2 regions of the Nonomuraea sp. NPDC003709 genome follow, and region 1 is predicted to be linked to the other one. Evidence: riboswitches for the same ligand, from Rfam matches in the RefSeq annotation. Region 1 holds a riboswitch; the other holds the start of a gene.
What was found. A riboswitch is a leader RNA that binds a small molecule or an ion and turns the genes downstream of it on or off. The one in region 1 is predicted to bind cyclic di-AMP.
Positions count from the first base shown of each region.

Region 2: another riboswitch for cyclic di-AMP. It lies ahead of ABZX61_RS11330 (C40 family peptidase); the one in region 1 lies ahead of ABZX61_RS07360 (CHAP domain-containing protein).

Region 1 is NZ_JBEXMW010000002.1:616,436-621,053, forward strand. It holds gene ABZX61_RS07350 (alpha/beta hydrolase) at 1-295, shown strand, start outside; gene ABZX61_RS07355 (YoaK family protein) at 261-1,007, opposite strand; gene ABZX61_RS07360 (CHAP domain-containing protein) at 1,289-1,975, opposite strand; cyclic di-AMP (ydaO/yuaA leader) riboswitch at 1,989-2,126, opposite strand; gene ABZX61_RS07365 (Gfo/Idh/MocA family oxidoreductase) at 2,244-3,197, opposite strand; gene ABZX61_RS07370 (aldo/keto reductase) at 3,217-4,038, opposite strand; gene ABZX61_RS07375 (hypothetical protein) at 4,136-4,618, shown strand, end outside.
Region 2 is NZ_JBEXMW010000003.1:569,492-574,109, forward strand. It holds gene ABZX61_RS11320 (helix-turn-helix domain-containing protein) at 1-293, shown strand, start outside; gene ABZX61_RS11325 (LuxR C-terminal-related transcriptional regulator) at 936-1,148, shown strand; gene ABZX61_RS11330 (C40 family peptidase) at 1,175-2,215, opposite strand; cyclic di-AMP (ydaO/yuaA leader) riboswitch at 2,221-2,370, opposite strand; gene ABZX61_RS11335 (amino-acid N-acetyltransferase) at 2,647-3,216, shown strand; gene ABZX61_RS11340 (RDD family protein) at 3,302-4,618, shown strand, end outside.

The DNA of each region.
Region 1 (4,618 bases):
CGATTACCTTGATCCGTGGAACGACCCGCGGGTGGGCCGGTCGTGGATGGCGCTGGCGGGCGCGGCCGACAGCCGTTACACGCTGGACCTGGTGCCCGCACTCAAGGCCGATGGGACGCCGAAGCTGCTGGTGTGGGGGGAGGACGACACGTTCCAGGAGGTCCGGTACGCCGAGCGCTTCGCCGCCGAGGTGCCGGACACGACGCTGGTGCGCGTTCCCGGGGCGGGGCACATCCCGATGGAGAACGATCCGGCCGGGGTCACCCGGGCGCTGGCGGAGTTCTTTCTCGGCTGAGACCACCGCGGGCGACGAGGGCGACGGTGGTGAGCAGGGCCAGGGCGGCCGCCAGGGCGGGTGCGGGGCCGGTCGTGAGGTGGAGGAGGGCGCCGGTCAGGGCGCCGAGGAACATCGCGGCGATGGAGGCGGATCGACGCAGGGCGGCCCGGCCCGGCGTGTCGGCGGCCAGGCTCGTGAGGGTCGTGGTGAGGACGTTGGTGACCAGGTCGGGTACGCCGAGCGCGCGTACGGACGCGTTCTGCAGGCCCATGCCGCAGGCGAGCAGCACGATGAGGGCCGCCTGGGACCAGGTCGTGCGGTGTCCGGCCGTGAGGGCGACGGTGAGGGCGGCGGCGACGAGGAGCGCGTGTACGGCGGTGGCGGCAACAAACGCCCGTCGCGGGTTCGCGGTCCGCCTGATCGCCCGGCCAGCGCTCCAGGCGCCGGCTCCGAAGGCGACGAGGGCCGCCGGGGAGGCCCATCTGGACATCTCGGCCTCCCCGGCCAGGGCGAAGCTGAGGAAGACGATGTTGCCGGTCATGTTGGCGACGAAGACGCGGCCCAGGCCGAGGAAGCTGACGGCGTCGACGAGGCCGGTGACGAAGGCCAGGAGGATCAGCAGGGCGGGCAGGACGCCGTGCGGGTTGGCGCCGCGCGGGAAGAGCCCGTCGGCGACCCGTCGCAGCCCACTCCGCACCAGCCTTCCGGGGCGTCTGCGCGCGGCTGGCATGGTGGGCGGCTCCTTGGCGAGGTCGCGGGCGGTTCGCCTGGGGTCTTCCCCGGTGACGGGCCGCCGCACTCGCGGGGGTGAAACGCGACGGCCGAACGGCACCGATCGCCGGGTTCCGCTCGGCACCCCGCCGCGCTCGCGGGGGTGAAACGCGACGAGCGCGCGTCCCGTTGCGGGACGCGCGCTCGTTCGGCGCCGGGGGAAGGCCGGCCAGGAGGTGCCTGGGGGAGTCCGGTCAGTAGGCGCCTGGGGGAAGTCCAGCCTGGAGGGGGACGGCCCGGTCAGGAACGGTACTGGGGGTAGCCGTAGCCGACGACCTGGGACTTGGGACGGACGCGCTCCTCGACCTTGCCGTTGCCGGTGTTGCCCTCGACGGTCGAGATGGTGCCGTCGCCGTTGTCCTTCTCGACGAACCCGACGTGCTTGATGTCGTCGAGGTTCTTGCTGCCGCTCCACGAGAAGTACACGATGGCGCCGGGCTTGGCCTCGGTGCCGAAGCGGTGGTTGGCCTGGAACCACTTGGCGTGGGCGACGGTCCAGGCGTCCCAGCCGATCTGCGAGCGGGCGCCGGTCTGCTCGCCCACCCAGGAGACGAACATCGCGCACCAGGCGGCGTTCAGGTAGTCGGCGCGGCTGCCGCCGTCACGGGCGATGGTCTCCGCGGCGCGCTGCGAGTTGGCGTACCAGCGCTGGAACTTGGTGCCGCCGCCGGCCGCGTTCTCGGTGATGCCGACCTGGGACTTGGCGAGGGCCAGGACCTCGCCGGCGGTGGCGCTGACCTTGGCCTCGCGCGAGCGCTCGGCGTGGTCGGCGACGGTGGCGGTGCCGGCGACGGTGTCGATCGGCTGCTTGTCCGCTGCGGTGGCGCTGGTCATGTGGGCGCCGAACGCGGTCCCGAGGATGGTGGCGCCGAGAAGGGCGCGGGCGATGTTGGTCTTCGCAGCAGAGGTAAAGCGGATGTTGGCCATCGAGGGGGTTTACTCCTTGCTTCCATGCCGCTTACCGGGTTAGCTGACGGGTTCGGACGTGGAAGCTGCCCTACGGCACCGAAGTGCCGATTCACCCCAAAGGACGTGGGTCCCCGGTTCCGCCCGAGGGCGGATTCAGCGGTCACAGGACGTTCCTGTGATGTGTCTTGCGATGGTCGGACAAGTCCGGACAAACCGGACGTATGTCTCAAGAATGCCTCAAACGTAATGCATAAGGCAAGAGCGTTACAAATCGATAAAGGCCCAGCTAGGCGACCTGCCTGCGAGCCTCGGCCAGAAGCCCCATCATGGCAAGGGATTCGTCGAGCGGCATGATCGAACTTTCGGTCCTGCCTTCGGCCGTCGCGGCCCGGACCTCGCGGAGCTCCCCGGCGTACCCGTTGTCGGCCGGATCGAGGATGTACTCCTCCGGCTCCATGGAGGGCCCGGAGAGCAGAATCCGCGGCGTAGCCCAGAACGGTGCCTGGAGGTCCGCCCGCATCTGAGTCCCTACAACACTGGCATGGTTCGGGTAATTCCCGAGCAACGAAGTCTCCACGAGAGCCTTCCTGCCACCGGGGTAGAGCAGCACGCCGCCGGCCTCCGCGTCGACGCCGTTGGGCGCCAGACTGCCGGTGATCCGCAGGTCGGAGGGCATGCCGAGGATCAGCTGGGCCAGCCCGAACGGGTAGATCCCCAGGTCCAGGAGCGCCCCGCCACCGAGCTCCGGCGCCCACAGCCGGTGCTCCGGGTCGTAGGGCTTGGCGAAGCCGAAGGAGGCGTGCACCGAGCGGAGGTCGCCGAAGCGCTCGTCGGCCGCGATCTTCTGGACGAGCGGGTTGAACCGCATCCACATCGCTTCCATCAGGAACACGCCCGCCTCGCGCGCCAGGCGTACCATCTTCTCCGCGTCGTCCACGGTGGCGGCCAGCGGCTTCTCGCACAGCACGGCCTTGCCCGCGGCGATGGCGACCTCGGCCACCTCCAGGTGCTGGGCGTGCGGCGTCGCCACGTAGATCGCGTCCACGGCCGGGTCGGCGCAGAGCCGCTCATAGGAGTCGTACGCGGACTCCGCCCCCAGCGTGGCGGCCAGTGCCTGCGCCCGCCCCAGGTTCCTCGATCCGACGGCGGCCACCCGCATGCCCGGTTCGGCCGCGATGGCCGCCCCGACGGTCCGCGCAATATTCCCTGTCGCCGCTATGCCCCACGCAAATTCCCGCACGCGGGAGATCGTAGACGAGTCAGGTCATGTTGAACGTGTCGGGGTCGGGTCCGATCCGCTGGCCCCTGTTCATCGCGCCGATGGCGGCCATGTCCTCGGCGTCGAGGATGAAGTCGAAGACGCCGATGTTCTCGGCGATGCGCGCCGGGGTGACCGACTTGGGGATCGCGACGTGGCCCAGCTGCAGGTGCCAGCGGAGCACGATCTGCGCGGGCGTCTTGCCGCACTTGTCCGACAGCTTGGCCAGCGCGGGGTCGTTCAGCAGGCCCTGGCCCTGGCCGAGCGGGCTCCACGCCTCGGTGAGGATGCCGTTGGCCTCGTGGAAGGCGCGCAGCTCGCGCTGCTGGAGATACGGGTGCAGCTCGATCTGGTTGATGGAGGGCACGAGGTCGGTCTCGTTCATGAGGCGGGTGAGGTGGGCGATGCTGAAGTTGGAGGTGCCGATGGCCTTGGCGCGCCCGTCACGGTAGATCTTCTCGATCGCCTTCCACGCCTGCACGTACTTGTCCTGCTGCGGCACCGGCCAGTGGATGAGGAAAAGGTCGATGTAGTCGAGGCCGAGCCGGGCCAGGGACTCGTCGAAGGCCGCCTCCGCGCGGCCGTGGTTGGCGTTCCACAGCTTGGTGGTCACGAACAGCTTCCGGCGCGGCAGCTCACTTTCGCGTACGGCCTGCCCCACGCCTTCCTCGTTGTCGTACGCGGCGGCGGTGTCCACGTGCCGGTAACCGGCCTTGAGCGCGGTCGTGACGGCCTGCGCGGCCTCGTCGGCGGGGACCTGCCAGACGCCGTAGCCGAGCTGCGGGATCTGCACGCCGTCGGTGTTGAGCATGAGCGAGTTCATACTCTCCATTGTTCACGTCGCGTTTCTGGTGGCTTAAGGCGGCGGGGCTAGCTTGAAGCGGTCGTGAACGGGCCATCACCCGGCTGGGAGGACAGGAGTGGTCGAACAGGCGTCGGCCTGGGTGGAGTCACCGCTCCAGATGCTGTGCGCCGTCGAGGCCCATTACGCGGGCGTGCTCGGCCCCGAGACTGTGGTCGTGCCGCGCGCCGGTCTGAGGCCGTTGAAGGCCACGCGTCGGGAGCTGAGGTCGCTTGGGCTGCCCGACGGCCTGGAGCTGGCGGAGCCGCGTGAGCGCATGCCCAGGCGCGTGCAGGCCGTCGGTGACGCCTTCTCCGGCAGGGTGCAGGTGCGCTGGCTCACCTCGCGTCCCGGACGCATCGTCATCGTGGACGACGGGCTGGCCACGCTCCGGCTGCTGGAGCTGCTGGCCGCGGGGCCGTACCGGCCGCTGCTGCGGGCCAGGGCCCAGCCGACCAAGCTGCGCTCCGTGCTGGGCCTGGCGGCCGCGCTGCGGCTGCGCCTGAGCGACGTGTCGGTCTTCACCGCCCTGCCCGTGGACGAGGCTCTGGCGGACGGCGTA
Region 2 (4,618 bases), on a different contig from region 1:
GGGTCACCCTCCTGCTGACCGCGCTGGCGCAGGGCCCGCGCCGCTACAGCGACCTGTCCAGGCGCATCGCGGGCGTCAGCCAGAAGATGCTCACGCAGACCCTGCGCGGCCTGGAGCGTGACGGCCTGGTCTCGCGCACGCTCACCCCTTCTGTGCCGGTACGGGTGGACTACGCGCTCACCCCGCTGGGCGAGAACCTGATGCCGTTGGTGGCCGCGATCAAGAGCTGGGCCGAGACGCACATGGAGGACGTCGAGGCCGCCAGGGACCGCTACGACGCCGCCGGCGCCTGAGCGATCATCGCCGTCGCGAATCCGGCTTCCGGGCCGCCCGGTTTCCGATCCGAAGCCGCTTGTAAGCATCGCGTCAAGGCCGCGGAGGCGCGGGTCAGGGAGCGTCCGTGGTGTCCCGGCCATCCCTGTGATCCCGCCGGGCACGCGCACCCGGAAACGAGGCCGCCCGGCCCGGCGGTCAGAGCAGGACGCCCGCCACCCGGCGGGCCGCCGACCTGAACCCGCGGCGGCAATTGCCATAGCGGATTGATCCAATTGCCTTAATCGACTGCCTGACCTGGGTTGTCGGATCGTGTGGGAGCGCGGTACAAAGCGAGCGATTGGTGGCTTGCCGTGCGCCGGAAAGATCGCGTCACGGACGCGTGTCCCGCGATAACGCGGGTATCGATCATGCGGAATATCCATGGCGAACTGATCGAAAACCGGAACGCTGGTCAGGGCCATTCCGGAAGCCCCAATGTGATCACTCTACGTTCTGACATATCGCGAGTGCGTCATATATAGCGGATCATGTCAATAGCGCTCGTCAAGTGCGGCGATTGTCATGCTTGACGACCTTTCCACGATGCGTTTACCGTCTGCGAGGAGCGGCTTTGGCCCGTCTGTGAGGTCCAAGTTCTGCTGTTGGGGGGAGGGCTCCCGATGGATGTGCTCACTGAAGGCGTTGAGCTCAGCCATGCTGATTTGGCGCTGCTGGCGGAGTTGGCCAAGGGAGTCACGGTCGATCGGGTTGGGCGGCGGCTGGATATCAGCGGGCGCACGGTACGACGAAGATTGCGCGGCATCTGCGACCGCATAGGCGTGGCCACGGCGATCGAGGCCGTGGCCTGGGCAGCCCGCCGCCAGCTGATCTAGCCGCGGCGGACCGCCGGGGTGCGGGCTCAGTCGGCGATGCGCACCGCGCCGGCGAACGGCCGCCTCGCGATCGACGCGATCCGTACGACGTCACCCGTCTGCGGGGCGTGCACCATCATGCCGCCGCCGATGTAGATGCCCACGTGGTGCAGGTCGCTGTAGAAGAACACCAGGTCGCCCGGCCGGAGTTCCTCGCGCGAGACGTGCCGGCCGGCCGTCCACTGGTCGCCGGTGTAGTGCGGCAGCGAGATGCCCACCCGCTGGAACGCCGCCATGACGAGCCCGGAGCAGTCGTACGAGCCGGGGCCCTCGGCGCCCCAGACGTACGGCTTGAGCTGCTGCGTGAGCGCCCACCGCGCGGCCTCAGCGGCCTTCCCCGAGCCCGGGATCGGCAGGTTGACGCGCACGGCCCGCGTGCCGGGGCGCCCGGCCTCGCCCAGGGCCCGACTGAACAGGCTGCTCTCGACCTTCGTCACCAGCTTGGTGATCTTGTTGCGCTTGGCCTCGAGGTCCGTGACGAGCTTCTGGACCTCGTCGATGCGGGCCGTGGCGCTCTCCTTGGCGCGGGTGGCCGTGTCCATCGCCTTGGTGAGCTGGTTGATCTCCTCGCCCTGCTCGGTCTGCAGCGCGTACGAGGTCGCGGCGCGGTTGAGGAAGCCCTCGGGGTCGTCGGAGGTGGTGAAGGCGAGGGTCTTCAGGCCGCCCGTGATGTAGGCGTTCTGGGCCAGCGCGACGGCTTTCGAGCGCTTGGCGGCGAGATCCGTCTCGCTGCTCGTCAGCGTCTTCTCCGCGGCCTCGGCGGCCTTCTTGGCGGTCTTGAGCTTCTCCCGCTGGCCGTTGTACTGCTCGGTCAGCGTCTCGATGTCGGTGTGCAGCTTCGTGGCCTGGTCGGCGAGCTCTTTCAGCGAGGGCTCGGGATCCGCGGACGCCGAACCGACGGGGATGGCGAACAGCAGCGCGGCGACTGTGAGACTCACCACACCGACGCGGCGTCGTCGCCGGGCCCGTTCCGGAGGGCGGGCGTGCTTGCCCGCCGACTTCCCCCCACCGCTGAGCGTGGGCTTCACCAACCAGCTCCTCTCGTCGACGCCTACCGGGTTAGCTGACGGGTTCGGGCCGGAGCAGCCCTACCGAAAGACTCGGATTCACCCCAGTGGTGGCGTAGGAGGTCGCCACCGGCGGTTCCCCGGCTTCTCTTGCGAGAATTGGGCGTGCATCCCGCGCGACACGCGGGAAACATTGTCGCTGGACACTAATGCACTCCGGGTTCGTGCTCAACCAGAACTGCCAAGTCTGTAGAGGTTTCACAACCGAAGGGTCACAAGGTGATCTCGTGGTCACCCGTGCGGAAGAGGCCCTACGCCCTATTTGTCCGCGCTTTCGGCGGGCGCGAGCTGGCCGCGCGGTCCCGTGCCGATCTGACCACGAGATGTAACAAGATGGGCCGAGACATGGGAGTTAGGGCTGAGCCGTAATGAGATCTGTACCCTGGAGAACCATGGAGCAGGTGGCCGAGCTGACAGTGCCCGAGACCGCGGTGGTGGTCCGGCGTGCCCGCACGCCCGACGTGCGCATGGTCAGACGCCTGGTGGACACCTACGCGGGGGCGGGGCCGCGGCTCCTGGAGAAGGCCACGGTGACGCTGTACGAGGACGTACAGGAGTTCTGGGTGGCCGAGCGAGACGGGCAGGTCGTCGGCTGCGGCGCGCTCCACGTGCTCTGGGAGGACCTCGCGGAGGTCCGCACGGTGGCGGTGGATCCCGAGTGCCGGGGGATGGGCGTCGGCCACCGGATCGTCTCCGCGCTGATCCAGCAGGCTAAGGATTTGGGTCTGCGACGTGTATTCTGTCTTACTTTTGAGGTCGACTTCTTCGCGCGACTCGGGTTCCGCCCGATTCAGGGCACACCGGTCTCACCTGAGGTCTACGCCGAACTGCTGGCCTCGTACGACGAGGGTGTTGCCGAGTTTTTGGATCTTGAACACGTCAAGCCGAACACGCTGGGAAACACCCGCATGCTGCTCCACCTGACATCGGGTGACGTGGACCTTGACCAGATGGAAAGGTGATTGTTGATACCTATGTCGATACGTTGGGCAGCACAGGCATGTGTCCTGACACGTGCCACATGCGCACTCGAAGCGAGGTGACACGGTGAGCACCGGACAGCCGCCGTATCCACAGGACGAATCCGGAGACAACTCTGCGCCTCCCTATTACGGGCAGCAGAACCAGGGCCGCCACCCCGGCGAGCCCGACCCGGACGCGACTGTGATCGGCTACCGGGCGGACGACGCCTATGGGCAGCAGCCCCCGTACGGTCAGCAGGGCTATGGCCAGCAACAGCAGTACGGACAGCAACAGCAGTACGGTCAGCAGCAACCCCAGTACGGACAGCAGCAGCACGGCCAGCAACCCCAGTACGGCCAGCAGCAGCAGTCCCAGCCTGACTACGGCCAGCAGGCCCAGTCCCAGCAGGGCTACGGGCAGCAGGGCTACGGTCAGCAGCCGCAGTCCCAGGCGGACTACGGTCAGCAGCAGTACGGCCAGCAGGGCTACGGTCAGCAGCCGCAGTCGGGTCAGCAGGGCTATGGCCAGCAGTACGGCCAGCAGCAGCAGTCCCAGCCCGGCTACGGCCAGCAGGCCCAGTCCCAGCCGGGTTACGGGCAGCAGCCGCAGTCGGGTCAGCAGGGCTACGGCCAGCAGTACGGCCAGCAACCCCAGTCGCAGCCGGACTACGGTCAGCAGCAGTACGGCCAGCAGCCGCAGTCCCAGCCGGACTACGGTCAGCAGCAGTACGGTCAGCAGCCCCAGTCGCAGCCCGATTACGGCCAGCAGCAGTACGGCCAGCAGGGCTACGGCCAGCAGCAGCAGTCCCAGCCCGGCTACGCCCAGCAGGGCTACGGCGACCAGCAGTACGGCCAGCAGCAGTACGGGCAGCAGGGTTACGGGCAGGCGCAGCAGTACGGCCAGCCCGGCTACGGCCAGGCCTACGGCCAGCCCGGGCCCGTGGGCGTGCAGCCGCCCGGCGCGCCGGCACCGCTGGCGGAGTGGTGGCAGCGCCTGGTGGCGAGGCTCATCGATGGGGTCATCCTCTTCATCGTGAACCTGGTCATCGGTCTGATCATGGGCGTGCTGTTCCTGGCCACCTACTCTTCGCTGGACGGCAGCAGCGGCGGCATGTTCTCAGGTGTGGTCGTGACCATCCTGACGGCGCTCGTCGTGACCGCCCTGTGGGTCGCCTACGACTTCTTCCTCCTGAAGGCGAAGGGGCAGACCGTCGGCAAGATGGTCATGGGCATCAAGGTCGTCCCCGTGGGCCAAGGCATACCGCCGGGTGGCCTGCCGACCGACGTGGCGCTCAAGCGCGCCGGCGTGACGTGGGGCGGCTGGATCCTCAACGCTCTCCCTCTGGGCTTCATCGGCTCGCTGCTCGCCTACGCGGCCGTGGGCGTCAACGGCGCCTCCCAG